One region of the Planococcus sp. NCCP-2050 genome, then DNA from elsewhere that is predicted to be linked to it. Evidence: riboswitches for the same ligand, from Rfam matches in the RefSeq annotation. Region 1 holds a riboswitch; each other region holds the start of a gene.

Region 1 (8,173 bases):
AATCGTGTGCAAGCAATTCCTCCCATACCGCATCCTCCGTTTTCGTCAAATCCTGTTGGATTTTCTGGAGAGAAGCATCAAAACGCGCATGCAGCGAAGACGATTCGCTCTGCAGAATTGCTGCTTTCTTATCTTCTGTATTTTGTGCCATCAAACAGCCGATGAATGAACCCGATTGGCTGAGATGCTGCATCAACGCATTTACTTCTTCTAAAAGGTTTGCCACCATTTCAGCATCACTGGTTGATGTCGGCGCTTTAAAACGCTGAGCTGTTTTTTCAAATTCATTTAACTTTGGCGTTGCCTCGTCCATATGTAACCGCAATTCTTTTGAATCGCTGCCCCCTTGGAACAACACATCCAAATCCCATACTTCCGGAAATTTAACCGTCATTGTTTTACCCCCTGGTAAACTTAATTTTCTAAAAACACTTATAAGTATACCATTTCCTGCAAAATGTCGGAACAACTCGAACTTTCGCAAGGAATGCTTTTTGAAGAAACTCTCACACGATATTCACAAACCTTCCTTTTTATGAATATTCTTGGAAGTGATGTTTGTTGAACCGCTTCCTGACAGGTATACTAAAATATGAGGAGGGATCTCTTATGGCTAGGATACTGCTGATGACAATCGCATATATCGGCATCATCGTAATAAATTCACTAGCGAATATTTTGCCGCTTAATGGACAAACCACTGGTGAGATTTCCAATCGCCTTCCGGTTCTCTTTACTCCAGCTGGCTATGTATTTTCAATTTGGTCCGTTATTTACATATTATTGGCTATCTGGATCGTCGGGTTTTGGCTCCGTTATAAAAAAGGAGAAATCCCGTCACTCAAAATCACTTTATTCTTCACCTTAAGCGCTGTATTTAATATTGCCTGGCTGTACTTATGGCATTATGAGTTTTTTGCTTGGTCTGTTTTAGCGATCTTTGCCTACTTGGTATCCTTGATCGCCTTGTATTTGCAATACAGCAATTCCGAGCGTAAACTGACGGAACGCCTTCCGATCTCTATTAATATGGGGTGGCTCAGCGTCGCCGCGATTGCCAACACCAGCTTCGTTTTAACTTTTTACAACTGGAGCGGCTGGGGGCTGAGCGATCAGTTATGGACGGTCATCATGCTTACGGTAGCAACTGCGTTAGCACTTCATATTCGCTTCCATCATTTTGACATTCCATACGCACTCGTTTTCGTTTGGGCATTTATCGGCATTGCCGTGAAACATGGCACCAACGAACTGCTGGTCACAACCGCTTCTTTATTTTTAAGCGGAGTTATCTTAACAGGCATTCTGCTCATCAAAAAAAGATCCTGATAGACAGGATCTTTTTTTGTGTTTAATTTAATTTTGTCAGCAAGATCGGTTCCCCTTTTGTGACAAGGACCGTATGCTCAATCTGTGCGACCAATGATTGGTCAGGTGTAATGAATGTCCAGCCATCGCCAGATTCCACAATATGCTCTGCTTTTTGGGAAATGAAAGGCTCTACAGCCAAAACCATGCCTTCTTTTAAGATCGTCGTTTCCCATGCATCATAATAATTCAGCACGTGCTGCGGTGCTTCATGCAATGATTTTCCAATGCCGTGCCCCGTCAAATTCTTGATGACGAAAAGGCCTTGCTGCTTCGCTTCACGCTCTACCGCTTTCCCGATTTGGTTCAGCTTAGCACCTGCTTTGACTTTGCTCATTGCTCGGTCAAATGCAGATTCAGCCACTTGGCATAATTTCTCTTTTTCCGGATGGCCTTCGCCAACTACAAAAGAAATGCCCGTATCTGCAAAATAGCCTTCATAAGAACCGGAAACATCAATGTTCACGATGTCTCCATCATTGATGACGCGTTTGCCTGGCATGCCATGGGCCACTTCTTCATTCACGCTGATACATGTAAAGCCTGGGAAATCATATTCCGCTTTCGGGCCGGACACGCCGCCAAGCTCCTTGAACATTTTGCCGCCCAATTCATCTAATTCTTTTGTGGTAACACCTGGTTTCGTCGCTGCTTTCATCGCTTCGCGAATCTCAGCTACCATGCGCCCCGCTTTCTTCAGCATTTCGATATCTTTTTCATTCGTTGCAATCATTTGATACCCTTCTTTCAAATTGTCTACTAAAAATTATAGCATACGAAAAGCGGAAGCGCCCGTTTGAAGAAGGTAAGCTAAAAGCGCGACATCGTGTCGCAACGCTTACATGACCCGCATCCTGCGGGCCTCCGACAAGCGCTGGAAGCTTTTCCGGTCATGGCGTTCTTGGCCATGACTGGAAAAGTTGAAGCGACCTCGAGGCACTGGGCGCTGGAGACTAGACAATAAGAAAAGCGGAAACGGCCATTTAAGCTTCGACAGGCTTACTGTGCAGGGCGGCCGAAATCCTGATTTTCATAGCCGTGCACATTAAGATCCCAAGAAGCTGGCCGCTGGAGACTAGACAATGAAAAGCGGAAGCGCCCGTTTGAAAAGGGTGAGCTAAAAGCGCGACATCGTGTCGCAACGCTTACATGACCCGCATCCTGCGGGCCTCCGACCACTAAAACAGCCGCTGGAGAAATTTCATCTCCAGCGGCTGCCCCTTTTTTCATTTTAACTTTTTCATTGAACTTCCGCATCCACCAATTTCGGTGCAGCGGTGAAAAGAGCTGAACAAACTGCAGCGGCCAATAAGAACACGGGAATCATATACGTTGCGTTGTAGACAGCCGAATAAATAAGCACATTCCCTTCGGCAAACATCCCGAAGAATAATACACCCGTGATTACATGCATCAAATAGCGCAGGAGAGAAGCGATCAATACACCGATTACTACAGCGGCAATCATGCCGCCTGATTTCCCTTGCTGAAGGGCTTTCAAATAATTACCGCGCAGGAGCCCTGCAAAGCCGACTACTCCATAAGCGACCAGGTAATCTAAAATCACCTGCATCACGACAAAACCAAATGATAATGGCGTAACGGAAATGACGCCGGTTACTATTTGCAGCAACCCGACTAACAGCCCTGTTAATATTCCGGCTGCCGTACCTCTTCTAAACGCCATCAATACAATGGGAATCATGACCAAGCTGACTGATCCGCCTTGCGGCATTTTAAATGCCACAAAATCCAGCACATACCCGAGTGCTCCGAATATCGCAATCTCCACCATTAACAAAACACGTAAATTTCTCATGACTTCCTCCTTGTGTTGTGCACATCACCAGAAGGGCCGCAGAAAAAAACCATAAAAAGCGGCGCCAGGACAGATCCTGACGCCGCATAAAGGGCAGGTTTCTATCCACATCCCTGCGCAAGTGTTAACTTACAGGTTCGAAGGGTAAGAACAAAAGTGTTCACTCTCAGCAAAAGCTCCCCTTGTGGTGTATACAATAACTATTCTTTCAACTTTCATTGTACACAAGGTCGATTGTGAAAGCAATTCGTTTTAAGCGCAGTTCATAGGGTACACTTTTAATGACGAATCATTTTGAAGGGTGGTGAAAGCAGCAAGAATTCATTTTGCTGCTCAGGACATGATCGATTTACTAAAGGATTTGATTAAAATCAAAAGCGATGACCAAGAAGGTGCCAATGAAGCATTAGTATTTTGTGCCAATTGGTTGAAAGAAAAAGGGGAAACCGTCACAGTCCACGAAAACAACGGCTTCATGATGCTTACCGCAATCAAGGGCTCTGGCGATGAGACTTTGATATGGAATGGCCATGTGGATGTCGTGCCTGGCCACAATGAACAATTTACGCCGTTTGAAGAACTTGGACGTTTATACGGCCGCGGAGCCGCTGATATGAAAGCAGGCGTAGCGGCGATGATGCAGGCATTTGTCGAACTTGATGCTGCATCCTTGGAGAAAACGGTTCAACTACATATTGTCACTGACGAAGAAATTGGCGGCCGCAACACATCGAAATGGTTGGTTGATCAAGGCTACCATGGCGATTTCGTCATTTGCGGTGAACCGACCGGCTTAAAAGTTGGGCTTCAATCTAAAGGCATCTTACGAATGGATTTGACCTTTAAAGGAAAGCCGGCGCACGGCAGCCGTCCATGGGAAGGTGTCAACGCCATCGAGTCTGCGATGAAATACCATATGGCTATGGGCGAATTGCCTTTCCGAAAAGAATCTACTGAATACTACGAGCAGCCTTCCGTCAACTTGCCGATCATCAACGCTGGCGACCGCTATAATGTGGTTCCGGAAATTTGCCAGATGTCTTATGATATCCGCTTTATGCCGGGCCAAGACAAAGAAGAAATCATCCGGCAGATGGCTGATCTCGCTGATACGTTAAACGTGGATATGGAGTATAAAGCAAGCGGCTCTACACCAGCTTTAACGACCACTCAAGCAAATCCTTATATCCAAACTTTACAGCAGGCGATTAAAACGGTGACAGATCAGGAAGCGATCCTGTTCGGCCAGCACGGGGCTGCGGATACCCGCTACTATGCGGCGGTTACCGGCGGTGAAGGCGCGATTGAATTTGGTCCGAGCGGCGATGATTGGCACGGCAATGCCGAATATGTTTTAATTTCCAGCGTCCATGAATACAAAGATATTCTCTTAGCCCATGCCTTAACAAAATGAAAGAGGTTTGCGTTTCACGAAATAAGGGAAATCATTTACTAGCGAATCTATGATGGGAGCGATGAATATGGGAATCGGACGTATCGTGAAGACGGCAATTAAAATTGCACCTATTGCCTATCCAATTATTAAAAAAGTAATGAACAGCAGAAAAGCTGGAAATACGACACCTTATAAGACACCAAACTCCAAACGATAAAAAACAAAGCCGCAGCGATTAAAATCGCTGCGGCTTTGTTTTTGGTTCAGATATAAGGAAGAGCTTCACGCAAAGCTAAATAATCCACGTCCATGTCTTCAGATGGACGCATAGCGGAAGTATTTTCAAGCGCTGGCTCCTGCTCTTCTTGTGCGGCACCTTGTTCCTGCGCTTGGAGAATTTGTTCAAAGCTTAACGGATTCGGTGCAGGCAATTCGTTTTTTTCAACTTTCCACCCTTTTTGGTAACGGTCTAAAAAAGCATTGGCCATCGCTTGATAGCCTATGAAATTCGGATGGACATCTGCAGGGTTCGGCACTTTATCGGTTGGCGATGCACCAAAAGCGGCGTCAACGGAAATAAACTGTGCACCTGCTTTCGCAGCGGATTGTTTTAAAATCGCATTCAAGCGGTCCAGTTGCTTGCCTGTACCTTCCTTTTGCGAATCCCGGACATGCGGATAAGCAAAATAATAGCCCATGACGTAGACATCCGCTTTCGGAGCTCTTGTTTTCAATTCAGCTAAAATAGCTTCCATGTTCTGCCGCGCTTGGTTCAACGCAAAATCAGCCTGGATTTGCTGGAAAGTCAGCGACCCCTCTGCTGGATCCACCTGCACTAAGCGCAATAAGTCATTGGCTCCGGCAGATAGCGTGATGATATTGGCTGAAGCCAATACTTCTTTTGCTTCCGGAGACTTGATTCTCTCCAATACATCTTCTGTCGTAAATCCCGGAAATGCCAGGTCTTTTGTGAATAAAGCGACCGGCTGATGGCGTGCAAGCTCCCCCGCAATCATGTCGGCGTAGCCCGCATCAATTTGGGAATTGGGTGTTTGCCCGGCAGCCAAAGAATCTCCCAACGCCACATAGACCGCTGGTATTTTAATAGCTGCTTGTGCTTGCACCGAAGAACCGAAAAACATTAAAAGCAGCATCAACGCGATTCCTGTTTTCTTCAATTTGCTCACCTCTTAAAATGCCCAGTTTCCATTCCGGAAAACCGGTTCGCTTGAACCATCTTCATGAATTCCGTCAATCGACATTTCGCCGCTGCCGATCATGAAATCTTCGTGGACAATCGATGTGTTTAACCCGATCGATTCCAATTGCGTACGTTCGAGGTCGCGCGCTCCTTCGTAGCAAGTCGGATACGAATCGCCGATTGCCAAGTGGTTCGAAGCATTTTCATCGAATAAGGTATTATAGAAAAGAATATTGGCGTCTGAAATTGGCGACTCATGCGGCACTAATGCCACTTCCCCTAAATAAGCTGCCCCCTCATCCGACTGGATCATCTCGTCTAAAAGTTCTTGGCCGACACCAGCCACCGCTTTTACAATTTTCCCTTTTTCAAAAGTCAGCGTGAAATCATCAATGATATTCCCTTGGTATACAAGCGGTTTTGTATTGCGGACAAAACCTTCCACCCCGTATTTAGTCGGGACTGTATAGACTTCTTCAGTCGGCATATTGGCGATGAACGAATTGCCTTGCGGCGTTTTCGCTGCACCTGTCAGCCATAAATGCTTTTCCGGAAGTGAAATCGTAAAATCCGTGCCTGGTGCTGTGTAATGCAATTTAGCAAAGCGTTTTTCATTCAATTGTGCAGCACGGGTTTCTAAATGTTCTACATGGGCTGTCCATTTTTGGACCGCATCGCCTTCGCCAATGCGCACTGTTTTAAAGATGGCATCCCAAAGAGCTTCAATTTGCTGATCGCCTTCAAGATTCGGGAATACTTTTTCAGCCCATTTCTTTGAAGGAATGGCAATGATTGACCATGCAATTTTATCCGATCCGACAGCCTGACGGTAATTCTCAAGCGCTTTTCCTGCTGATTTCTGTGAGTCCGACAAACGTTTTGTCGGGATCCCGGTCAATAAATCCGGATCCTCTGCATCAATCCATAAGAATGAACCGCCGGTCTTAATGATTTCATCCCGCTGGACGACTGACCATTCCGGATATTCGTTGAACGCTTCGTCCGGCGCCAATTCGTAATGGTCACGTGTGTGGACAGGATCAGCGTAATTGACATGGACGCGTTTGGCTCCAGCTTCATACGCCTTTTTAACAACTAAGCGAGTAAACTCGACTGTATCTGTCGTTGTATTAATCAAAATGATTTGCCCTTTTTGGACGTTTAAACCGACATGGACTGTCAGTTCTGCGTATTGTTCCATTTTCTCTTGAAAAGTCATTATTTTTTCCCCTTTTCAGAAATTGTTTTGCTGTTGCCTGCCACCAATTGGCCGCCATGAAGAATTTTTTGGACCGGTTTTGTCGGCAATTCTTTGGTGAATTTCTTGTAATGCCGTTCATCTGCATAAGCGAGCAACGTCAAGACTTCACCGTCTGCACCTGCACGGCCTGTCCGGCCTGAACGGTGCATGTATTGTTCAACCGATTGCGGCACATCCACATGGATAACATGCGTTACGGCGTCAATATCCAAACCTCTTGCCGCCACTTCCGTTGCGATCAAAATGGAAACTTCTCCATTACGGAACGAATCAAGCGCTTTTTTCCGTTGGTCTTTGTTCATTTCAGAATGCAAAGTCACGATTTTGGCGTCGCGGAATTTTAATTTATTTTCTTTCATCAGCAATTGATCCAAGTTATTGACGAAAGCCAAGCCTTTCATTCCTTCAATATGCGAAATTCTGCGGAGCAGATCCGTCTTATCGCGTTCGTCCACTTTGATGAATGAATGAGTGACTTTCCCTTGCATCGGCATGTCTTCCGCAGTAACGCGAAGGCGTGTCGGGTGGTTCATCAAACGATCGGCCACTAGTTCGACTTCTTCTGTAATCGTCGCCGAAACCAATACAAGCTGGCGGTCGTGCTGTGTTTTTTCAATCAAGTCCTTCATCAAGTTGCGGTGTTCGCGTGCCATCAACTGGTCGCCTTCATCCAGCACCAACATCCGGATTTCATGCATTTTCAATTTCTTTGTTTTCACTAATTCACTCAAACGGCCCGGGGTCCCGACAACAATTGCCGGTTTTTTCTTGAGCTTTTCCAGCTGCCGCTGCATGTTCGCGCCGCCGATCAATTGGGTGACAGTAACGTCTGTACCTTCAGTCCAATCGCGCAATACGTTGACGATTTGCATCGACAACTCTTGAGAAGGTGCTACTATCATCGCTTGGATGGATTTTTTCTCCGGATTGATGCGTTGCAAAATCGGCAGTACGTAAGCCAAAGTTTTTCCGGAACCTGTCGGAGACTCGGCTACGATGTCATTGCCCGCAAGCATTTCAGGAATCATCTGCTCTTGTATCGGCATTGCTTGTTCAAATCCTGCATTTTTCCATTTTTCTTGCCATATTGGATCCAATTCATTTATAAAATTCATCTCTTATTCCACC
Region 2 (8,173 bases), on a different contig from region 1:
TCACTGGCGGCGAAAGTGATCAGGATATTGACTTTATCGAGTTGAATGTATTGAAACAGATTGAAGATTACCGGGAAGACAGCGATTTTGATGTGATCGAAAAAACAGTCGCCAAGCAGACCTTAGAGTTTGCAGGCTCTGTAAAATCGAAAGAAACCGTCATGCAGCAATTTGAAATTGTTCCGGACGAACGCTGGATTCTGGATATGCCAAAGGCGAAATTGATCTTGCGGACAGTTGTCCATATCAAGAATGGCGTCAACGCCCAAGACGAAGATGAAATAACTTATGGAATCCAAGAATAGCAAACTAAAACGAGCACTTGAATTGTTTCAACAATTCAAGTGCCTTTTTGATTGGAGAGATTGTGTATGGCAGCCGTTAATGATTTACAACTGGCAAAAGCAATAGAAGAATTGAAAATTGGCGGAACAAAACAGTATATGGAGATCCAAAGGCAGAATGCCTCCTTCTATAATGGGAATTATCTGTCTGCCGAAGGAAAAGGGGTTGTTTTTTACACACCGGATTATTGCTACGGCCTCGGGTTCGGTTTAGGTGAACCTGGTCAACAACCGGATCTTGAATCCTTGGAAGCGGAACTTGTCGCTCGAAACGCAGCGGCACATCTACACTTGGAAATTACCCCTTTTAGCGATGAAGCATTTATTCACATGCTGCAAAATAAGGGCTATACGTTCGATCATTTTCTGTCCGTTTGGATATTGGACATGGCAAATTGGAAAGAAACCAAGCTGCTTGAGCAAAGTTCAACTTCAGAAATCCTAAAAGTGGACGATTACCATTCTTACGATTGGGCATGGACGGTAGCTCTTGGCATTTCACAGGATCATACGGTGACAGAAGAAGCAATGGAGTCGGTCCGCGCATTTTGGGAAGTGCCAGGCAATACAGCTTTTCTATTAAAAGAAGGGCCTGAGAACGTAGCGGGGGCCACTGTCGCCATCAAGGGAAACCTGGCAGAGCTGTTTTTAACCGCCACCATTAAACCATACAGGGGAAAAGGGTACCAAAATCGCTTAATCGAAGAACGCATCCGGTTCGCAAAAGCGGCGGGCTGTCAATTTATCACGGTGACGACCAAACCTGGAAATTCATCAGCACGCAATATGAAAAAGAACGGCTTTTCATTGATGTACCAGCGAGCCGTACTCAAAAGCCCGCCATTAAGATAATGAGCGAGTTTTTTGAAAGCAATTGTAGAAAATTACATAAGGAATTCAACTAAATAAACAACAAACAGCAAAGAGTCATCAAAGTTTTCCAATTCTATTCGAAAAATGGCTTTCCAAAATCACTTGTAATAAACTACATAAGGATTTTATTTAAAAACAAAACCCGCAACAAGAAAAAGAGAGCTTCAATAAAGAAGCCCTCAAAAGAATTAAAACCAAAACCCGGCAGAGCAACTGACAATTAATAGAAAAGCAAAAACAGCCGTCATAGCTGCATCCACTTTTTGGAGTTTAATCACCTGGAAATATTCAGATCTTGCTTCGCCCGTAAAACCACGTGCTTCCATCGCAAAAGCGGAACGCTCTGCATTGCGGACAGCTCCGGCAAGCATCGGAATCAAGACTTTCCGCATGCCAAGCAAACGACGCAAGCCATTTTTTTCGACTTCAGCACCGCGGAGTCGATGAGCTTGCTGGATTTGGGTGAATTCATCTTTCATTACCGGAAGGAATTGATAGCCAACTAGAACGCCATACGCAAGTTTGGGCGACAGCTTCATCTGCTGCATCAAACTCATGATGAATTTCACAGGATCGGTGGTAAAAGCAAACATCAGCGATAAAGTAGAGAAGGCCATCACACGAAAAGCGAGCGACAGCGCAGTTTCCAATTGATCAGCAGTCACTTGAAATCCTAAGTATGACCAGATGACTTCGCCACTTGTATCAGCAGCAAAAACGATGGTCGTCCATAAATAGCCGAATGCACCTAAAGCAAAAGGGAGCATAAACAAAGACCAGGTTTTCCAGTTCACTTTGCTCATGAAAACTTGCATAAGCAGTACGCCGACCCAGAAAAAGAACGGAGTCCAAGGGTTGAAGAAAAAAGCGATGGCGAACATCGAAAGGGTCACCAGAACAAATTTCAGCGAAGGGTTCATGTCATGCAAAAGATTTTGCAAACTGTACAACTCCTTTCGGCGGAAGCAAATGGTGTTCAGCGAGCAAATCCGTATTTTTCCAAACTTCATGGGCAGGGTATTTTCCAGTCATTTTCCCGTCTTTTAACAGCAGGAGGGAATCGGCGAGACTTGCTGCAAGTTCCATATCGTGCGTGACGATTAAGAACGTGATGCCTTCGTCTGCCCGTTCAGCAATCAGTCGATGCAACTCTTGAAGCGCAGCTGCGTCCTGGCCTGAAGTCGGTTCATCCATCAAAACGACCGTGCGCCGGTCTGCAAGCATCGCACCAGTTGCGACGCGGCGTTTCTGGCCATGGCTCACTGAAAACGGATGGTCGTATTGGATTTCCTTCAAGCGCAGCCGGTCCATCAAATCGTCCAATTCGTCTGGAGTTGCTATGCCTGAAAACGCCAGTTCTTTCGCTACGGTTTTTTCTAAGAATAAATACTCGGGAGACTGCGGCACAAATCCGACTCCAGGTGATTGGATGCTCCCGGCATCAAGCGGGTATATTCCGCATAATGCCTTTAATAACGAAGATTTCCCACTGCCGTTTGGACCGGCAACGACCATTATTTCACCTTTATGGGCAGTAAACGAAAGACCGGTCATGAGTTCTTTTCCATTAGCCTTTACTGCAATTTCTTCAGCCTTCAGAACGATTTCTGAACCCATTGACGAAGCCCGTTCAGGCAATGAAACAGGAGAACGGACACTGGCTATTTTGTCGCTGATAAAATAGCCGGAGCGATCTAATTGGATTTCCCGGCTGAAAAAAGAATCCCATAAGTCGAGCCGGTGCTCTACGGCAACAATTGTCAAATTCAAGTCTTCCTGGAGCCGGTCTAGCCAATGGATAAACTCTTTCGCAGTCACGGGATCCAAATGTGAGATCGGTTCGTCCAATAACAGCACTTCAGGTTCCATAACTAACGCGCAAGCAGCTGCAACTCGTTGCTTCGTACCGCCAGATAAGGATTGGATCACTTCATGCCGCAGAGCTGACAAACCGGTCAGCTTTAAAACTTCGGTAATTCTTGTCTGCATTTTCTCGCGGGGAACGTGAAGATTCTCCAAGGTGAAAGCCAATTCTTCTTCAACCGTTGGCATGCAAAACTGGGAATCGGGATCTTGAAAGACGGTTGCGACCCGGCGGTTGATTTCACCTGGCGCATACGACTCAGCGTCTTTCCCGAAAAGCCGGATGCTGCCTGTGAGCTCTCCATCGCAATTAAGCGGGTATAAGCGATTCAATAAGTAAAGCAGCGTGCTTTTCCCGCAGCCGCTTGGCCCTGAAATGACAACGCGTTCTCCGTTATGGATATCAAAGGAAATAGCAGACAAGGTCGGCTGCTCGTCGTCTGGAAAACGGAAGCCAAGCTGTCTAAGTGAAAAAACGGCTTCATGCACGGGCATCACTTTTCTTCGAACGAGAAATGGCGTAGCCGCGAAGCGAACCCGTCGCAAGCAGGCCATCCGAAATGAATTTTCCGCCGATCCCAGCAATAATCATGCCGCTGAGCACACGCAAGGTAAACATCAAAGCGACAAAAGAAGGGTCGAGTGCTGCATAGCCTGAAATGAAGAAGCCGTATACAAAACTGAAGACGGCTGAACCGGCACCGGCAAGCATCAACACAGCGAGATTGAAATGCTTGTAGCCAGTTATGGCAAAAGCCGCTTCTGCGCCTAGGCCTTGTACAATGCCAGACAATAGGAGGCGGGGGCCGACCGCGTTCCCAAGCAGCACTTCAATCGCTGCAGCCATCGATTCCGATAACACCGCTGCTCCTGGTTTTCGAATGATGTTCATGCAAATGATCGAAACGATAAACCAGATTCCGAACATCCATTCATATGCGAGCGGGCCGATTACAGCCGCCCAAATGTTCGAAACGTGGACAAATACCAAATAAACGATGCCGAACACGACAGCAAATAAAGACATTAATACCACTTCTTTTAATTTCCACGATGTCAGCATTTTATTTGCCTCCGTGTGATGGGCTATTGATGCTCATCGATACCGTCATGACGAGATGGCGATGCTCTTCTGAACGGGCATTTGTAAATGCTTCTTCATAAAAGGCAAAGACCTCATGAATATCGCCATGAATGCCGCTTGCGTAATGCATCGAATCATTAAAGACTCCTTGTTCTTTTGCACGGTCCACTTCGCGGTAAATAACCGCCATATAATCCGGGTTGTTCATTGGATACAGCGCAAATTGAGAAGAGACATATTGCTTGGTGGTATCTGTGTTCAACAATTCATCCGATTTTTCCAAGTACACATCTCCCGCCGAGTCGCCGGGGCAGCCGATGGAAAAAGTGCCCGAAAGCGCGACATGTTCACCGGTTTTTGCCGCATGCAAAGCTAGTGCTTTTGCGACGTTGAAGACATGATTCTGTTTTCCGCGAATCACCGTAGAGACGTCATCTGTATGCATCCAGACATTCGAAGTGTCTGTTTCATTAAGTGCCCCTTTAATCACTTTGACAAAATCGCCAGTCATCGGGTGAAGCGAAAAGCGAAATCCGACAATCGGGCTAGTGCCGCATTGCAATGGTTCCATATTGAATTCCTCCTAAAAATATGCACAAAAAAAGCCGCATCCGTGAAGATGCAGCCATAATCTACAAATAATTTCAAAAGGAATCATTTCAGAAATGCGCCGCACTTCCTCACGCAGGTCCTAACCTGATCGAGTTATAAGGGATCGAAGCTTGCGCTTGCATCTCAGCCATAATGGGCACCCCTAGTGCAGTAAACGGTATGCGGTTTTTGTGGGCCGGGTTTGCCCGGTTGAGTTCAGTGTAGCGGATATGGATAAGGAAGTAAAGAGGTTAAAAAGGATAAAGGAGGATATAGATACTCTGAATTCAAGTATTTCTTTCCAAAAGAATGTGCTATTATATGTAAGTTATTCCATATTGAAGGGAAGAAGATCATTGGACAAATCTGCAATTCAATCGAACAGAGAAACCATCTATTTTATCATCAGCTTGATTTTCAGTATCATCGTTTATGTATTTGCCATCATTTCTGTCGTCGGCATTGCCATTGCACTTATCATTTTTGCTTTTATGCTTTTTGCTAACGCCATGATGTTAGGATCTATTCGCGGAAACGGCGTGCGGATCCACGAACGCCAATTTCCGGATGTCTATGAACGAGTGCAAATTCTTTCAAAAGAAATGGAACTCAAAAAAGTTCCAGAAGTTTTTGTCATTCAGTCGGAAGGTGCATTGAACGCCTTTGCGACCCGTTTTTTCGGGCGCGATATGGTCGTCTTATATTCGGAAGTTTTTGAACTGGCACGTGAGCAGGGGCAAGAAGAACTCGACTTCATCATTGCCCACGAACTGGCACATGTGAAACGACGCCATGTCTGGAAGAATCTTTTGATTGTGCCTGCTGGGTTTATACCATTCCTGAGCCAGGCGTATAGCCGTTCATGCGAATACACGTGCGACCGCCATGCAGCTTTTGCCATTCAGAACGCTTCAGCAGCGAAACGGGCGTTGACGCTTCTCGGCATCGGCAAGAAAATGTATAGCGAAGTCAATGAAGAAGCCTACCGGGAACAGATTACGACAGAATCGAACGGTGTGGTCTGGTTGAGTGAAGTGCTTTCCTCCCATCCAATCCTGCCGAAACGCATTCAAGCCATCCAGCAGTTTGAAGGAAGCGATGCGCGCGTCTATATGCCGAATACGGGCAGAATCGCCATTGGCGCAGCGATGATCTTTGCAGGAATAACGGCTGTATATTTTATTAGTATAGCTCTTTTTGCCGGTGGAACATTGGTCTACTCCCAATTTCTAAATGGGTTTGACGATGCACTTTATGCTGAAGAGGATTATACGATCGCTGGGCAAACGGAGCTCATTACAGCTGCAGACGAAGGAGATCTTACTAGCGCCAAAGCCGCTCTAGTGGACGGCGACGATGTTAATGCCGTCGATTCGACTGGAACTCCTGCATTACTGTATGCAGTCTTTAACGGGGACGAGGAGATGGTATCCTTCCTTATTGATTCTGGGGCAGACGTAAACGTCCAGGATGAATACGATACAGCAATAGGAGCGGCCGTCTACTACGATGAATTCGAAACGGCTTTGCTATTGATGGATTCTGGAGCTGATCCAACCGTCAAAGGGAAAGACGGCTTGTCGGCTATGGATTATACGGAAACTTCAACGGAAGCGGAGTTTGTTGACTATTTAAAAGCGAGCAACTGATGCTGCCAATTTTTGAAACACATATTAAAAGGATGGAACCTGCCAAGGGATTGGCGGGTTCTTTTTAAAAATGCTTGAAACCTTGCTTGTCTTTAATATAGTGGTATACTATTTAAATGAAAAATGCTAATAAAGTTTTAAAGTGATTTAAATATAGATTATATTTTTTTGAAAGAAGGTCGGGGGTATTTCACTTTCTACACAGCAGCGTGAACAGAAGTTTGCAAATTTAGTCCGTGCTTACCGGAAAAAACATGTTGGCAAAGGCCCTGAAAAAATTAAAGTTAAGTTTCAAGATAATTGGGCCATCGCTCATATGAGTGGCAGCCTAAGTCCAGTGGAACATTTTATGATACAGAACGAAAATGGCAGGGATATGATTCGGCAGGCTCGAACGCAAATGATCAAGGAGCTGTACAATCAAATTCGCCCAACCGAAATGGAAGAATTAGTAGGGGCAAGATTCGAGAAGTTGTTTACGGACATCCATGTAGATGACGATGAAGTGATTTCGATATTCGTCTTTGACCAGCCGATCGACCAGCAGTTAAAAGTGAATCATATATAAGTCTTGGCGGATTGGGATAAGGTACACATGTGCTATTAACTAACCACCATTCAGCAGGTTAACCATACCTGTTGAATGGTGGTTTTTATTTTTTAAAAAGTTCGCAATAGACTGTCAGGAGTTTTGTATTAACAGGAGAGAAAGAGTTAAAAAAATGGAGGAATTAATTGTGTCTTGGACTATTTTACTCGTTATTGGAATAACGGCATATGCCGCTAGCGGAGCATTGGTTGCGATAGAAGCGGAATATTCTTTTGTTGGTGTGTTTGTATTGGGCTTAACAACTGCTTTTGGAGGCGGGACAATCCGGAATTTATTGATCGGGGCTCCGGTTTCTGCTCTATGGGATTCTCAGACGATCGCAATTGTATTTGCGACCCTCGCCTTAATCGTCCTTTTGCCTTTAAAGTGGACGCAGCATTGGAAAAGATGGGGACTCTTTTTTGACTCGATTGGACTCGCCACTTTTGCATTGCAAGGAGCACTGACGGTACAACTCATAAATGGGCATCTCGGACTCATGCTGTTGGCCGCTATGTTTACAGGGCTTGGAGGCGGCATGATCCGCGATCTTCTTGCCGGAAAGAAACCGCTCGCGCTAAAAGAAGAAATACATGCTGTATTGACGATGTTTTGCGGGATTTATGTCTGGTTAGGCTGGACATCGCCACTGCGGCTCACCTTAGCTGTTTTCATCGTGGTGACTATTCGGATGCTAGCCGTCAACTATCGATTAAGTTTCACATTTCCGCGCATCAGAAGAAATGAGCAAATTGAGAACTAGCGAAAACAGGCCTGCGATTTTTAAGCTGGCACGATATGTTAAACTTTAGATAAAGAAGCCGCAAAGAATGTGCTCGGAAAAGGTGGGATTATATGGAAAAGTCACTCGTCTGCATCACCGCTTTTTCAAACAAGTTCTGGAAAATCAAAGTGCAGGGAAATATGTTTATCGTCTCTTACGGAAAAATCGGAATGCAAGGCTCCATTAATACGAAAGAGTTTTCTTCGGAAGAACATTGCCTAAGAGAAGCGAACAAACTGATTCAGTCAAAGCTGAAAAAAGGCTACAGGGAACAAGAAGAGAATATTGTCCAAGCCAGGCAGATGACTGAAGCGGAGTTTTGGCAGTTAATCGATGCCGCTCATCAAAAAGGCGATTTCATGGAAGAACAGATCGAGTGGCTCATTGAACAGCTAG
Region 3 (8,173 bases), on a different contig from region 1:
TTGACCAGGAGAGGGGTTTGGTAGCGCTGGCACAACTCTTTACAGTCGAGCGCAAATTTCAGCAACTCCGCGCCCTTCAACGCATTGGGCCCTTTCTCCCGCAACTGAAAATAATCGATGCCGGCTTTTAAAGCCTCTTCCAAAACTGCTAATGGATCTTTTCCTCCCGCATTCTCCGTTCCAAGAATAAAATAAACGACCGGTCTTTCACTGAATTTCGACATAATTCATTTCCCTTCTTTCGTTCATATATTTCCGGTAGGCGGCGTGATTGGTCGGCCCGTGGCCAGCTCCGATATTCAATTCACTGCTCAAAGCTGCATGGATAAATTGTTTAGCCGTGTAAACCGCGTCTTTAAGCGATTTTCCTTTTGCCAGTTCCGCAGTCAGCGCTGCTGAAAAGGTACAGCCGGTTCCATGTGTTTGCACTGTCGCAATTCGAGGCGACCGGAACAGCATCTCTTCACCGTCCTGACCAAGAAAGAAATCTTCTGCGACATTTTCGTCCTTGCCATGGCCTCCTTTGATGATGACCGACTCAGGGCCATACGACAGGATCTTTTGCGCCGCCAGTTTCCGGGACGCGGAGTCAATGATTTCGATACCGCTCAAGACTTCCGCTTCCGGTACATTCGGTGTCACCACGGCAGCTAAGGGCAGCAATTCCTTTTTAAGTGCAGCCCCTGCTTCTGCGCGCAATAAATTCGCTCCGCCTTTTGCAATCATGACCGGGTCGACAACCAGCTGCCGCCAATTGAAATGCCGAATCCACTTGGCCGTTTCTTCAATGATTTCTTCATTAAATAACATTCCGGTTTTCAATGACGCTAGCTGAAAATCCTTTCCGACAGCCTGCAATTGAGTCTGAACGGCTTCTCTTGCCATTGGGTAAATAGCGGCAACGCCTAGCGTATTCTGAGCGGTCACGGCCGTCAGAACAGAAGTCGAATAAACTCCGAGTTCCTGGAATGTTTTAATGTCCGCTTGAATTCCTGCTCCTCCTCCAGAATCCGATCCGGCAATGGTTAATACTTGTGGAATCATTTTTGCTGCAGCTCCTTTCCGGTTGGCAGTTCGGTATCGCCTTTTCCAGTTCGAGACAATTGGTTCAGGAATTCGATTTGAAAACTGCCAGGTTCAGGAGCTGAATGGCTTGCCCGCTCCCCCGCTTCCCCGTAAAAACGCAAGGCTTCTGCGGCAGCACTTAAAACCTTTTCCGGATAGACGGCTAGATAGGCGGCAACCACTGCGCTTAACAGGCAGCCAGATCCCGTAATCGCCGACATGAGCGGGTGCCCAAAAGGAATTTCCACGATTTCTTTTCCGTCCGTAACAATATCAGTTGAACCTGTTACAGCTACAACCAGCCCGAGCCTACCGGCAGCTTCGACTGCCAGCTGCTTCACATCCGCTTCACCGCTGCCGGCATCGACCCCTTTCCCTTGCCATTCGGTTCCGCAAATCGCGGCAAGCTCGCCTGCATTGCAGCGCAGCACGGCAATATTCACTTCCGTTAAAATTCTTTTAGCCGCAGCCGCTCTGAAAGCTGTCGCTCCTACACCTACAGGATCCAATACGACAGGGCGGCCCAATTGATTCGCTGTCTTTCCGGCAATGATCATGCTTTCCAAAGTTTGAGCGTTCAAAGTTCCAATATTGAGTGACACGGCTCCAGCAATTGCCGCAAGTTCAGCGGCCTCTTCCGGCGCTTCACCCATGATCGGAGAAGCTCCAATTGCAAGCAATCCATTGGCCTGGAAATTTGAAACGACGTGATTCGTAATGCAGTGGACAATCGGATTTTCAGCGCGCAATTTCTCACTCACTTTAAACACCCGCCTTCGTGTATGGCTTTACCGTCCATGTCTGCATCGTCCAAGCTTGTTCCCAAAAATTCCATTCGTAATAGCTGCTTCTGCGGAAACGGTCCTTCAGTTCTTTGCGTCGTGTTTCGGTTAGTCCTTCTGCGAGAAAGTCCATCCGCTCGATCTGTTCGTTTACAAGTGCCGCAAATTCCTCTCCGCCATAAGTTTCGATCCAGCGGCTGTAGATTGGATGATCCGGCTTCGCTTCTTTAAGCCGGTCGCCGATTTCCTGATAAAGCCAGTAACAAGGAAGAATTGAAGCGAGGACGTCCGCCAAATCCCCTTCAGCCGAGCGGTACATATGCGATACATACGCGTAAGCATTCGGCGATGGTTCAAACTCAGCCCAATCCTCTTCGGTCACTCCAAGAAGTTTCATGAATGATTCGTGCAAAGCCATTTCAGCTGCACAAGTATGCTCGGCATGAAATGCGAAGCGCTTGGTCGTTTCTAAATCTTTGGCTTTTACCGCACCGATTGCCTGTACTTTTGCAAAATGTGTTAAGTAATAGGCATCCTGCATAACGTAATAGCGAAAAATGTCTAAAGGCAGTGTCGCGTCTGCGATTCCTTTGACAAACGGATGTTCAAAACTTGCTTCCCATAATCCATTGCACTCCAACCGGACTTCTTCACAAAATTTCATTTCGCCATCTCCTTTTTTGCAAATAAAAACGCCACTCTCCAGTTAAGGAAAGCGGCGTGTGCGTATGCATTGAAAGATAGAGAAATAGCATGCTTCTCGCCACTTCCCTACGCTGGTATGATCCAGATCAGGTTCAAAGGGTCCGGGCTTATGCCCGTCTCAGCCGATATCCGGCTCCCCTAGTGGGTGTTTTATTTGGTTGTCGAAATCACTATAGCACAGATTCAACTTCTGCAAAAGATTTATCTGAGTTTTCAGCTTTGATGCGCATCCCATTCTCGGTATCAAAAAAGTGGGCATGCGACATATCAAAAGCCAGGCGAGCTGTATGGCCCGGCTCGATCGCGGTATCTGCCTCAACGCGCGCAATAAATTCCTGTTCAGCATAAGTGGCATAGAGAATGGTTTCTGCACCGGTCAATTCGGAAACGGTGATCGTCGCATCAAACTCACTGACCGGGAGCCCGGATAAATCTTCGCTGTTGACGTGGATATGTTCCGGCCGAATTCCAAGTGTCAGATGCTTGCCTTCATACCCGCGGCTATTCAGAACATCCAAGGTTTCCCGCGGGATGCTAATTGTCCGATCTCCCAACACAAATGCCCCTTTTTCCAATCGTCCATCAAAAAAGTTCATTGCCGGCGACCCGATGAAGCCCCCAACAAAACGGTTGGCTGGAAAATCGTAGACTTCTTTCGGGCTGCCGACTTGCTGGATATGGCCGTCCTTCATAATGACAATGCGCGTTGCCATCGTCATCGCTTCGGTCTGGTCATGCGTGACATAAATGGTCGTAGTTTTCAGCCGATGATGCAGCTTAGCAATTTCCGCCCGCATTTGGACGCGCAGTTTTGCATCCAAGTTTGAAAGAGGCTCATCCATGAGGAATACCTTGGCATCCCTGACAATTGCGCGCCCGAGCGCCACCCGCTGCCGCTGCCCGCCTGACAAAGCTTTCGGTTTTCTATCCAAGTATTCCCGCAAGCCAAGAATGTCCGCCGCATCTTCTACGCGCTTTCGGATATCCGCTTTCTTAAACTTACGCAATTTTAGTCCAAAAGCCATGTTTTCGAAGACCGTCATATGGGGATATAAAGCGTAGTTCTGAAAAACCATGGCAATATCCCGCTCTTTCGGCTGGACCTCATTCATCCGTTTTCCATCGATGAAGAATTCGCCTTCCGTTATCTCCTCGAGGCCAGCAATCATACGCAAAGTCGTCGATTTCCCACAGCCCGAAGGACCAACGAAGACGATGAACTCCTCATTCTGGATTTCAAGATTAAAGTCTGTTACCGCTGTTGCGCCGTTGTCATAGGTTTTCCCCAGATTTTTAATTGAAATCTCTGCCATTTTCAATTTCCCCATTTCTTTTTCTTAATTATATACAGTTTTCTGTTTATTACAAATACAACATAGAAAAGCAGAAGAACTTGTTATATACTTACCCACAAGAAGGAGCTTCTATGCTTCTTCAATTTGAAAGGAGGATCGAGTATAAATAATTCTTTCGAGTACCCCTAATTACTTCGTCAATCAAAGTAATTTCACGGTAAATAAAGCAGTATTTATAAACTTAAAGGAGTGAAACCGGATGAAAAACATGAAGATATTCATCATCGCGCTTGTTGGCCTTACTTTAATGTTAAGTGGTTGCGCCGGCTTCAAGACCAGCAATAATGATGAAGAAGCGGTTAATGAAGACGGTAAAGTGGTTGTAGATTTTTGGACATTCTGGGGTTCTGAAATCCGCCGTCCGATTGTCGATAAAATCGTTGAAGATTTTAACGCATCCCAGGATGAGATCGAAGTCAAGCACACGTATAGCCCTTGGGGAGATATCTGGACGAAGGAATTAGCGGCGATTGCTGCCGGCAATCCTCCTGATGTTGTCATTAACGATATTAATGCCACAGCAATCCGCGGACAGGAACAACAAGCAATGAACTTATCGGAATTCTACGATGACAGTTTCTCAGAGAAATTCTACCCAGAACTTTGGAATGCTACACTTCACGAAGGCGATTCATACGGAATCCCTTTTAATACTGATACACGCGTCCTTTTCTATAATAAAGATGCCTTCGAAGAAGTGGGGCTGGATCCAGAAGATCCGCCGGAAACATGGGCTGAACTGGAAGAATATGCAGCGAAATTGGATATCAAAAACGGCAATAGCTACGACCGTCTCGGCTTTTACCCATTATGGGGAGTTGGCTACGATGTCTGGCTTTTGAACGCCAATGGCGAAAACTATTTCGGGCCGGATCATAATACCGAAACCGTCAATATCAATACGGAAAAGAATGTCGAAGTCCTGAACTGGCTAAAATCGTGGAAAGAGCGCATCGGTGAAGATGTTGTCAACTCCTTCCAAGCCCAAATCGATAGCCAGCAAGGAAACCCATTCTTCAGCGGCGACTTGGCAATGATTGTTCAACAGCCGACTTTTTATACGCAAATCCGCGATTATGCGAAAGATTTGAATTTCGGTGTTGTCCAGATGCCTGAATACGAGGAAGGAAACGGCCATACGAGCTGGGGCGGCGGATTTGTAGCTGAAATTCCCGAAGGCTCAAGCGATCCGGAAGCTGCATGGAAATTCATCGAATACTTGACTGGCGCCGAAGCGCAAGAATACTGGGCGGTTAAGAACTTCGATAACGTAGCGAACATCGAAGCAGCTGAGGCTGCTGCAGAATCCGATGAGCTGACAGAACAAGGCCAGATGGTTTATCAAATGGCCGTCGACAGCATGGAAGATACTTTGCTGACGCCGGCACCAGTAACAGCTCCTAGCTATTTCAACTACATTAATCCGCAGGTCGATGAGTTCTTCCTTGGATCAAAAACGGCTGAAGAGGCACTCGAAAAAGCCCAGACGGATGTAGAAAGCTTAATCGAAAAAAATCAATAAGTTAGGAGGAGGTCCTTTGGGAAAAAGAGGATTGTCCATGAGGCGCAAAGAAAGCATCTACGGTTACATTTTCATATTGCCGTTCATCATCGGTTTCATCGGTTTTACCGCTGGGCCATTGCTTTTTTCATTTGCGGGAAGTTTCACAGATTACAATATAACATCACAGATGGAATTCATCGGAGTTGAAAACTACCAAACGCTTATCGTGGAAGATGGTCTTTTTCGGACTTCTTTGTGGAATACGCTGTACTATGTCCTGCTTTCTGTCCCGTTGACGACATTAGGTGCCATCTTCCTTTCGGCCCTTTTAAATCAGGATGTACCGGGAATCCGTTTTTTCCGGACTTTATACTATTTGCCGGCAATTCTATCAGGCGTCGGAGTCTACCTTTTATGGATGCAATTGCTGGAACCCGGAACCGGGATGGTCAACCTGCTATTAGGCTGGGTCGGCATCGATGGGCCGAACTGGCTCTTTGACCCGGATTGGACTAAGCCATCTTTAATCCTGATGAAATTGTGGAGCGTCGGCGGTTCGATGCTCCTCTACCTTGCAAGCATGCAAGGCGTTTCCAAATCACTGTATGAAGCTGCTGAAATTGACGGCGCAAGCCGATGGCGGCAATTCGTCCATATCACCATCCCTATGATTACGCCCGTCATTTTCTTCGACGTGGTGACCAGTTTAATCGGGGGCTTCCAAATTTTCCAGGAAGCTTACATTATGTCCGGGAATGGTGAAGGCGGTCCCGCCAATTCCCTCTTGTTCTACAATTTGTATATGTGGAACCAGGCATTCGAGAATTTCGATATGGGCTACGCCATGGCAATGTCGTGGATTCTATTCGTCATCGTATTCATTTTGACCGTCATTAACCTGAAACTTGCTCCCCGTTGGGTGCATTATGAAGGGGAGGACAAGTAAATGGACAAGCCGGAAGAAAAAACAGCTTATCTCGATGAACCGGAAAAACTTCAGACGATTTCAAAAACCGGATTTTTTGAACATCGCGGAAACCGCAATAATATGTGGCGCCTTTTCAATTTCGTTTTATTGGCAGCGGGAAGCCTGCTAATCTTGTCGCCGCTTTGGTGGATGTTTGCGACGTCTCTGAAGACGATGGCAGAAGTCATGTCCTATCCCCCTTCTTTCTTCCCAAAATCGTGGGAATGGGGGAATTACATCCGTACCTGGCAAGTAGCGCCTTTTACTACCTACACAATCAATACCTTGACCATCACAACCTTGGTTGTGATCGGAAGTGTATTGGCGAATTCGTTTATTGCCTACGGATTTGCAAAAATTCCGTTCCGCGGTAAAAACGTCTGGTTCGCCATTGTGCTTTCGACCATGATGATTCCCGGATTTGTTACGCTGATTCCCCAATACGTGCTATTTTCTAAATTGGGATGGGTCAATACGTATTATCCGCTCATCGTTCCGCACTTTTTCGGAAGTGCCTTTTACATTTTCCTGCTTCGCCAGTTTTATATGACCATTCCGACAGAACTGATCGAAGCAGCAAAAATCGAAGGGGCCAGCCATTTCTACATTTGGTGGAAAATCGGACTTCCGTTGACGAAGCCAGCACTCGCGACCGTAGCAATTTTCTCATTTAACGGCGCTTGGAATGATTTTCTTGGCCCGCTTCTCTACTTGAATGATGAAAATCTCTATACCTTGCAGCTCGGGCTAGCCGTGTTTAAAGGGCAGCTGGATACGCAATGGAATTACTTGATGGCAGGATCGCTTCTCGTGCTCCTCCCCGTCATTCTATTGTTTTTCTTCTTCCAGAAATACTTTATCCAAGGCATCAACCTCCAGTCCGGCGGAAAATAAATGTAGTTGCAAAAAACCCTTCGCAGAAATTTGCGAAGGGTTTTTTCACTCGAAAAGCGTCTTGCCCTGAACACGCGCGGATGCATGTCCAGAAATGTTGCGTTTTTCTGGTGAAATGCGCTTTCAATTGCGAGAAGCGAAGGCTATTTGCGTTTAAATTTTTTTATTTGCGTTCAAAGGAAGTTTATTTGCGCTTAGAAATTTTTATTTGCGCTCAGCGGATTTTATTTGCGTTAAAACATTGTTATTTGCGCTCAGCAATTCAAGCATACAAAAAAGGGCATCCCGAATGTCCGGATGCCCTTTTACCCTGCTCTTAAACAGCAGCTGTTTTTTCTTTTTTGATTTGCTTGCTGCGCAATTGTCCGCAAGCTGCATCGATGTCGGCGCCTTGTTCTTGGCGAACGCCACAGTTGATGCCTTTTTTCTTCAATGCATCGTAGAATGCACTGATGGCTTCCGGCGTGCTTTGCTGATACTGATCGTGTTCGCTGACCGAGTTGTACGGGATCAAGTTGACGTATGACAGATGGCGCTTGTCTTCAAGCAATTTCGCCAATTGATTCGCTTCTTCGACATGGTCGTTCACGTCGCGCAATAAAATATATTCGAATGTGATGCGGCGATTTGATTTCTCCAAATAGTAATCGATCGCAGCCATCAATTTCTCGATTGGATACGCTTTGTTGATTTTCATAATGCGTGAACGCAATTCATTGTTCGGCGCATGGATGGAGATGGCCAAGTTAACTTGCAAGCCTTCATCCGCATAGTCGTAGATTTTCGGTACGATTCCGCTTGTCGATACCGTGATGTGGCGAGCTCCGATAGCCAAACCTTTTTGGGAGTTGACGACATTCAAGAAGCCCATCAAGTTCGTATAGTTGTCGAACGGTTCGCC

The links. A riboswitch is a leader RNA that binds a small molecule or an ion and turns the genes downstream of it on or off. The one in region 1 is predicted to bind thiamine pyrophosphate.
Region 2: linked by a shared signal. The riboswitch ahead of NFU07_RS01550 (Ykof family thiamine-binding protein) and the one ahead of thiT (energy-coupled thiamine transporter ThiT) in region 1 are both predicted to bind thiamine pyrophosphate.
Region 3: linked by a shared signal. The riboswitch ahead of tenA (thiaminase II) and the one ahead of thiT (energy-coupled thiamine transporter ThiT) in region 1 are both predicted to bind thiamine pyrophosphate.

What each region holds. Positions count from the first base shown of each region.
Region 1 is NZ_BRCX01000007.1:38,556-46,728, forward strand. Features, by position in the region: gene NFU07_RS16335 (M3 family oligoendopeptidase) at 1-394, opposite strand, end outside; gene NFU07_RS16340 (tryptophan-rich sensory protein) at 610-1,329, shown strand; gene map (type I methionyl aminopeptidase) at 1,352-2,101, opposite strand; gene thiT (energy-coupled thiamine transporter ThiT) at 2,609-3,187, opposite strand; TPP riboswitch at 3,281-3,380, opposite strand; gene NFU07_RS16355 (M20 family metallopeptidase) at 3,528-4,601, shown strand; gene NFU07_RS17720 (hypothetical protein) at 4,669-4,800, shown strand; gene NFU07_RS16360 (SGNH/GDSL hydrolase family protein) at 4,847-5,761, opposite strand; gene NFU07_RS16365 (aminopeptidase) at 5,774-7,003, opposite strand; gene NFU07_RS16370 (DEAD/DEAH box helicase) at 7,003-8,160, opposite strand.
Region 2 is NZ_BRCX01000001.1:297,140-305,312, reverse strand. Features, by position in the region: gene NFU07_RS01575 (sporulation protein) at 1-305, shown strand, start outside; gene NFU07_RS01570 (GNAT family N-acetyltransferase) at 372-1,196, shown strand; gene NFU07_RS01565 (energy-coupling factor transporter transmembrane component T family protein) at 1,406-2,158, opposite strand; gene NFU07_RS01560 (ABC transporter ATP-binding protein) at 2,139-3,575, opposite strand; gene NFU07_RS01555 (ECF transporter S component) at 3,562-4,143, opposite strand; gene NFU07_RS01550 (Ykof family thiamine-binding protein) at 4,145-4,735, opposite strand; TPP riboswitch at 4,825-4,930, opposite strand; gene NFU07_RS01545 (M48 family metallopeptidase) at 5,112-6,404, shown strand; gene NFU07_RS01540 (Na-translocating system protein MpsC family protein) at 6,592-6,972, shown strand; gene NFU07_RS01535 (trimeric intracellular cation channel family protein) at 7,127-7,756, shown strand; gene NFU07_RS01530 (DUF4240 domain-containing protein) at 7,849-8,173, shown strand, end outside.
Region 3 is NZ_BRCX01000001.1:1,481,042-1,489,214, forward strand. Features, by position in the region: gene thiE (thiamine phosphate synthase) at 1-224, opposite strand, end outside; gene thiD (bifunctional hydroxymethylpyrimidine kinase/phosphomethylpyrimidine kinase) at 208-1,044, opposite strand; gene thiM (hydroxyethylthiazole kinase) at 1,041-1,826, opposite strand; gene tenA (thiaminase II) at 1,828-2,511, opposite strand; TPP riboswitch at 2,599-2,702, opposite strand; gene NFU07_RS07295 (ABC transporter ATP-binding protein) at 2,723-3,865, opposite strand; gene NFU07_RS07300 (ABC transporter substrate-binding protein) at 4,107-5,429, shown strand; gene NFU07_RS07305 (carbohydrate ABC transporter permease) at 5,446-6,357, shown strand; gene NFU07_RS07310 (carbohydrate ABC transporter permease) at 6,358-7,272, shown strand; gene rlmN (dual-specificity RNA methyltransferase RlmN) at 7,589-8,173, opposite strand, start outside.